2 regions of the Rhizobium sp. BIGb0125 genome follow, and region 1 is predicted to be linked to the other one. Evidence: predicted binding sites of a transcription regulator. Region 1 holds the regulator's gene; the other holds the start of a gene.
The links. Region 1 encodes PhoB, which activates phosphate uptake and scavenging genes when phosphate is short. Its sites were predicted from a motif close to TGTCATNNANCTGTCAT; they were not measured.

Region 1 (3,886 bases):
GTGCCAACAGGCTTCTGGTTCAGCTGTTCCTTGGTGCCGTCAGCAGCGAGCTTGTCGGTGTATTCCTTCGAAACGATCGAAGCGAATGGCATCGCAAGGTTTGCCAGGAAAGGTGCTTCAGGACGGTTGAGGGTGATCTTGACCGTCATGTCGTCGACTTTTTCAACGGACTTGATCAACTCCGGGAAGCCCATGCCGGCAGCATATTCCCAGGACGTACCAGGTACATACTGGTGCCATGGGTTGTCGGTCTTGATCTGGCGCTCGATGGAGAAAACAACGTCATCGGCGTTCAGTTCACGGCTTGGCGTGAAGAAGTCTGTGGTCTGGAACTTTACGCCCGGACGCAGCTTGAAGGTGTAAACCGTGCCGTCTTCCGAAACTTCCCAGCTTTCAGCGAGACCAGCAACTGGCTTGGTTGTGCCGGGCTCGAATTCGAGCAGGCGGCTGTAAACAGTGTGCGCAGCGGCGTCAAAGGTGGTGCCGGCGGTGTAGAGGCCCGGGTCAAAACCTTCTGGAGAACCTTCGGAGCAATAAACGAAGGTTTTCGCGCTTGCTACATTGGCGAAGCATGTTGCAGACAGCAATGCTGCCGCAATGAGGCCAATTTTGGAATTCATGTATAGCTCCCACTTTTATGTTCCCGCTTGTGCCAACAGGCGGGAATGGTTGAGTCATTATCGTAATTTCAGTCTGTTCCGATGCCGGAGCCACAACACGGGAAGAGCTTCACAAGGCAGTTTCCGTTTTGCTGTTCCAGCCTCGCTGCCCCCATTGCCAAAATAACGGGCGCTTTAACCGAAAAGCTGTCTTAGCATCACGAGAGGCAAAGGCGGAAGCCCCCTTATTACGTAAAGATATGATTTATTCTGTCACAACCAGAGATTCCTGTATCGATACAGGCCAGCCTGATTTTAAGGCTCTGATATGTGACGGAATTGGTGCCACGCAAAACCAGCACCTTGGCAAATCAGACAAAACGCAGAATCCGCATAAAACAAGGGCTTAGAGGCTGTGCAAAACCATGCGCGGAAAATTTCACGTAAAAATACTATTTATTTTCAATTAGTTGAATCGCCAATCTGTATGACTGAAAACAATTTGTCATAAAAAATAAAAAAGTCCGTTGACATAGAGCGCTGCTCGCCGTACATCGCTCTCCGTCGCCCAGATGGCGGAATTGGTAGACGCGCCAGCTTCAGGTGCTGGTACTCGCAAGGGTGTGGAGGTTCGAGTCCTCTTCTGGGCACCAATTTCTTGATTTAGTTATCTAAATCAGCCTGCAAAAAAGCTCCGGTCTCCGGAGCTTTTTTGCGTTTAGGGCCTTAATTACTCCTCACAGCCTGTCCGAAAATGATAGATTTCGACCAGTTCGAGCACGCAGTTTTACTCGTCGGATTGGGCGTGTCTGAAACCGCAAGTTTTCAGGCCAATTTTGCCCCAAAGCGGGGATGCCAAGTCCTCATATCGAAGGACGGTAGCAGCGATGAGTTGCAAGCTCATGGGTAGTGAAAGCTCTCCCAAAAACAAAAAGCGCGACTATGAGCCGCGCCTTTGATGTTTTTATATGATGAAAAGCCGGATCAGGCTTCCATCGAATAACCCGCACCACGAACTGTGCGAATGACATCCTGCATATTGGAGAAGTTTAGCGCCTTGCGCAGACGTCCGACATGCACGTCGACAGTACGCTCGTCGACGTAGATATCATGCCCCCAGACACCGTCGAGCAGCTGCGAACGTGAGAACACGCGTCCCGGTGAGGACATCAGGAACTCCAGCAGGCGGAACTCGGTTGGCCCAAGGCGCACTTCACGGCTTTTACGGTGAACGCGGTGCGTTTCACGATCAAGCTCGATATCACCGCATTTCAGCACCGAAGACAGCACCTCGGGCTTCGCACGGCGCAGCATGGCTTTCACACGTGCCATCAATTCTGGCGTGGAGAACGGCTTGACGACATAGTCATCCGCTCCGGTGGCGAGACCGCGAACGCGTTCACTTTCTTCACCACGCGCCGTCAGCATGATAATCGGCAGGCGTTCTGTTTCAGGCCGCATTCTGAGGCGCCGGCACAGTTCGATGCCGGAAACACCCGGCAGCATCCAGTCCAGCAACAGAAGGTCAGGAACCCGTTCCTGCAAACGAATTTCTGCTTCGTCTCCACGGGTGATCGTGTCGACTTCGTAGCCTTCGGCTTCTAGATTGTAACGCAGCAGAACGCTCAGGGCTTCTTCATCTTCTACGACTGCGATCTTCGGCAACATGGCTGTACTCCGCTCAAGTCCGTCTATCTATTATTCGGTTACAGCACCGAGCGTGTTGGAGCTGTCGTCCTTCGGACGATCACCTTCAAGCTGGCTGCCTGTTGCCATGTAATAGATGGTTTCGGCGATATTGGTTGCGTGGTCACCGATACGTTCGATGTTCTTGGCGCAGAACAGCAAATGCGTGCAGGTGGTGATGTTGCGCGGATCTTCCATCATGTATGTCAGCAGTTCGCGGAACAGCGAGGTATACATAGCGTCGATTTCTTCATCACGCTCACGGATGGCATTGGCCTTCTCGGCAGAACGCGTTGCGTAAACATCAAGCACTTCCTTGAGCTGAACCAGTGCCAGCTCGGACAGGTGCTCCAAGCCGCGTGCCAGCTTGCGTGGTACGCCCGTGCCCTGAACAGCGATTACGCGCTTGGCAGTGTTCTTGCCAAGGTCGCCAACGCGCTCCAGGTCGCTTGCAATACGCAGGGAACCGATGATTTCGCGCAGGTCGGCCGCCATTGGCTGACGCTTGGCAATGGTCACAATTGCCTTGTCACCAATTTCGCGTTCCGCGTGGTCAAGTACGACGTCTTCTGAAATGACCTTCTGGGCCAAAGCCGCATCGGAGTTGACCAATGCGCGAACTGCATCCGCGCACATTTGTTCTGCAAGACCACCCATCTCAGAGATGCGGCGTGTCAGGAATTTCAGCTCATCGTCATAAGCAGACAAGATATGCGAATGTGTCGATGTCATTTCAAAGTCTCCGGCTTCTGCAAGGACGCGAGACGAAGCTAAATGGCTCCAAGTCGCTCCGGCACAATTCTTTCACGTTAACAGCGGGCGATTACTCCAAGATTAGCCGAAGCGTCCCATGATGTAATCCTGCGTGCGCTGGTCGTCTGGATTGGTGAACATCTTGTCAGTGTCGTTTTCTTCGACAAGATGGCCGAGGTGGAACATCGCCGTGCGCTGCGAAACGCGAGCTGCCTGCTGCATCGAGTGCGTCACGATGACGATCGTGTAGTTGGTGCGCAGTTCGTGGATCAGTTCTTCCACACGTGCCGTTGCAATCGGATCCAGAGCCGAGCAAGGCTCATCCATCAGGATGACTTCCGGGCTAACGGCAACCGCACGGGCGATGCAGAGGCGCTGCTGCTGACCACCGGAAAGACCGGTACCAGATTCATGCAGGCGATCCTTTACTTCGTTCCAGAGACCGGCTTTGTGAAGGCTGGATTCAACAATCTGGTCCATGTCCGCACGCGACTTTGCCAGGCCGTGAATACGTGGGCCGTAAGAGATGTTCTCATAGATCGTCTTCGGGAACGGGTTTGGCTTCTGGAACACCATGCCGACGCGGGCACGCAGTTCCACCACGTCGATGGCCGGATCGTAGATATCATCCGTATCGAGGGTGATCTTGCCGGTAACGCGGCAACCATCAATGGTGTCATTCATGCGGTTCAATGTGCGCAGGAATGTGGACTTACCACAACCCGATGGGCCGATCAGCGCCGTTACGGTGTTTTCGCGAACGTTGAGGTTCACGTCGAAAAGCGCACGCTTTTCACCGTAATAAACCGAAACGTCCTTGCCGATCATCTTAAGCGAAACATCATTCA
Region 2 (3,886 bases), on a different contig from region 1:
GCGCCTTAAGGTCTGGCAGGAAGTCATGGGCCAGTTCCTTGGTCACGAGAGGTTGCTCGCCACCGATCTTGGCAGGCTTCAGGTCAGCCTTTGCAACGCGGTACAGCTTCTTGATGGCTGCGGCATCACCAATCTGGTTATCACGCTCTACGATGTAGACGTGGTCGCCATGGGCAGAGATTTCCGACAGGCCAACCCAACCGGCTTCAGGCTTGTCGAGCTGGTAACGCACAGCGCCCCACTCCTTGGCCTTGGGGTTATAGGAGACGAGCTTCACGAAGCCCTTCTCGTCTGTGCCCCATTCGCGCTGCACAGCCATCCACAGGGTGGCGTCGTCGCCTTCACCCACAACCGTCACACCTTCAAAGCCGTAACGGGTCTCACCCTCAAGCAACTCTTTCGGCAGGGCGATCTCGGCCTTGATCTCACCCTTGGCGTTGACGTTGTAAAGCGCGTGCGGAAGTAGCTTTTCGCTGTTGCCTTCCGATGCCAGCCAGAAACCACCCTTGCCATCGAGAGTGATGCCTTCGATGTCGAGTTTCTGGGCAGGCTGACCATCACGCTTCACGCGCAGAACAGAAGTGATGACTGCAGGTTTCTGGGTTGCGTCGATCGTGTAGATCGATGGCTGCATGCCGTAAACCGAATCGGACACCGCATAAAGGATGCCATCCTTTTCAGCGTCAGCGACCAGACCGGACAGTGCACCCCAGCCGATTGGCGCGCCGTCTACCGTTGCCGATACCAGCTGCGGATAGGCCGCCTCGCCTTCTGCACGCTCAAACAACATGACGTGCGAACGGGCACCACCATCTTCGACCAGATCGGCCTCGTTGGCAGTTGCCAGCAGATTGCGGCCAGGGATCGCCACAGCACCTTCTGGAGAGATGCCGGATGGCAGAAGCTGTGTCAGCTCAGGTTCTGCGCCGGTATCCTTGTAAACGCCAACCACAGAGCTACGCTCGGACAGAACGAAGATAAAGCGGTCATCGCCAAAGGTTGCGACTTCAAGACCTTCAGGCTCTACGCCCTTGGCTCTCGAACGCTTCTCGGGATAGTGGCCGATACTGGCGACGGCATGTTCGAAGGAAGCGCCAGCTTCATAGAGGACCTTGCCAGCTGTGTCGAAAATGGTGAAGCCGCGTGCGCCGCCTTCCCAGTCGCCTTCATTGGCGATGACAACACGATCTGTGCCCAGCCACTTGATGGCGTCAGGTTCGCGTTTACGGGCTTCCTGCTTGTCCGTGAACTTCAGGGCGCCGTCCGACTTGGTGTCGATGCCTTCCAGGTCAACCGTGCCAGCGGAGAAGTGGCTTTTGACCGTGCCGGCTTTGCCATCAACAATCACGATGTGGTTGTTTTCCTGCAGCGTCACGGCAATGTCGCCATTCGTGTTGATGGAAACGAATTCCGGCTCTGGATCTTCCGGTGCGATATCTGCCAGGCCAGTCATGTCAATGTGCTTGACGGTGGCGCAATCGGCAACGCCGTCTTTTAGGGCAACCGTGACCAGATAGCCAGCCGGCATCTGCGGCAATGCACCATCATTGACGTCTTCATCGCGTTCATTTTCGATCGCGATGGCGGCAAATGTCTTGTCTGGGGAAATGGCGACAGAATCAGGCTGACCGCCCAGATCGCAGCTGGCTTCTATCTTTTTGCTGGCGATATCGACAGTCACCAGTTTGCCAGATGGCTTGGTGAAGCTTTCAGAGGTATTCACACCGGCCAGAACCTTGGTTCCAGCAACGGCGACCGACGTCGGTTCACCTTCCAGCAACAGGGCACCACCAGCCTTCGGTGCCTTGGCATCGGTAATGTCGATAAAGCCAATGCCGCCCAGCGGGCTGTCGGAATAGATCAGTGTATTGCCGTCTTCACTGGCCGCGATGATCTCAGCAGACGATACCGTTTTGGCGTCCTTGTCCTTGGGCAGGTTTAGCGCCACCGGGAAAGATGCAATGCGGTTGAAAACCTGATCAGCAGCAGCAGGCAAGGCGACGGAAGTAAGCAGCACAGCCATCAGGCCGGCCGAAGTAAAACGAAACGTCATGGGAAGCCTCCTGTTCCATTAAATCGAACAGTCGGCTTCTGCTGCATGCATGTTACACACGAATGACAGACATAGTTTATTTAGCCGGGTCATCCACAACAAACAGACGCAAGGCAAAATAAAAACCCGATGCAAAGGCACCGGGCTTTCAATTTCAGTACTCACAAGCCAAATATGCGCTCACTCGCCGCGAGGCAGCGCATAGTGGAAACTTTAGGAGTTCACGGCGTCCTTGAGACCCTTGCCAGCCGAGAACTTCGGCACGTTACGGGCAGGAATATCAACTTCAGCACCCGTGGACGGGTTGCGGCCCTTGGAGGCTTCACGACGGCTGACAGTGAAGCTGCCAAAACCTGCGAGGCGGATGTCGCCACCATTCTTCAGTTCGCTCTGGACGGTTTCGAATACAGCGTCAACTGCGGAAGCAGCATCTGCCTTAGTGAGACCGGCCTTTTCGGCAACTGCGGAAACGAGCTCATTCTTATTCATGTTTCCACCCCTTTCTATGGTTTGAAACGACTCAAATTAAGCCGGGCGCAGAATAGCTAGCTACCTGCGACCCGCAACTCAAAAGCGCCGGAATCGCCTGAAAAACAAGAGGTCTAGCTGCTTTTTTCACAACAAAGGCTGGCATTTCTGCCAGCCTTTGTGTGTTTTTTACCAATATGGCTTCACGTGAGGTCGTAAAACCTCAATGTGCGATCGTCTGACCGGCGTCATCGACACCTTCGACGGTGGCAACCAGTGGCGTCTCAATGCTGCCATCCCACTCGATCGGCTCGGGTTTGCGCAGCAGCGCATGCTCGATAACCTCACCCATGCGGGACACAGGAATGATCTCCATTCCGTTCTTCACATTGTCCGGAATCTCGGCCAAATCCTTGGCGTTTTCTTCCGGAATGAGCACCTTCTTGATGCCGCCGCGCAGGGCTGCAAGGAGCTTTTCCTTGAGGCCGCCGATGGGCAGAACACGACCACGCAGTGTGATTTCACCGGTCATGGCGACATCCTTGGAAACAGGAATGCCGGTCATGATCGATACGATGGCGGTTGCCATCGCCACACCTGCCGATGGGCCATCCTTCGGAGTGGCACCTTCGGGAACGTGAACGTGGATGTCGCTCTTGTCGAAACGTGGAGGCTCGATGCCGAAATCAACAGCGCGCGAACGGACATAGGATGCCGCTGCCGAAATCGATTCCTTCATCACTTCCTTCAAGTTACCGGTCACGGTCATACGACCCTTGCCCGGCATCATCACGCCTTCGATCGTCAGCAGTTCGCCACCAACTTCGGTCCATGCAAGACCGGTGACAACGCCGACCTGATCTTCACGTTCAGCCTCACCATGACGGAAGCGTGGAACGCCCAGATAGTCATTGATGTTGGCAGCCGTTACAGCCACGGACTTGGTCTTGCCCTTGATGATTTCGGTCACGGCCTTACGTGCCAGTTTCATCAATTCACGCTCGAAGCTACGAACGCCGGCTTCACGGGTATACTGCTGGATGACCGCCATGATCGCATCGTCGCTGACGGAAAATTCGTCCGGCTGCAACGCATGTTCCCTGATGGCCTTAGGCAGCAGGTGACGCTTGGCAATTTCACGCTTTTCATCTTCGGTGTAACCAGCGATGCGGATGATCTCCATACGGTCCATCAGCGGGCCTGGAATATTGAGCGTGTTTGCCGTGGTGATGAACATCACGTCGGACAGGTCATATTCCACCTCAAGGTAGTGGTCCATGAAGGTGGAGTTCTGTTCCGGATCCAGCACCTCGAGCAGAGCCGACGACGGATCGCCACGGAAGTCCATACCCATCTTGTCGATTT

Region 2: a site for PhoB is predicted at 2,105-2,121, ahead of M2418_RS05240 (esterase-like activity of phytase family protein). Genes of this name have one in related genera too.

The regions. Positions count from the first base shown of each region.
Region 1 is NZ_JANUDV010000005.1:441,861-445,746, forward strand. It holds gene M2418_RS16470 (ABC transporter substrate-binding protein) at 1-620, opposite strand, end outside; tRNA gene M2418_RS16475 (tRNA-Leu) at 1,166-1,252, shown strand; gene phoB (phosphate regulon transcriptional regulator PhoB) at 1,584-2,267, opposite strand; gene phoU (phosphate signaling complex protein PhoU) at 2,298-3,017, opposite strand; gene pstB (phosphate ABC transporter ATP-binding protein PstB) at 3,120-3,886, opposite strand, start outside.
Region 2 is NZ_JANUDV010000002.1:255,100-258,985, forward strand. It holds gene M2418_RS05240 (esterase-like activity of phytase family protein) at 1-2,053, opposite strand, end outside; gene hupB (DNA-binding protein HupB) at 2,267-2,542, opposite strand; gene lon (endopeptidase La) at 2,745-3,886, opposite strand, start outside.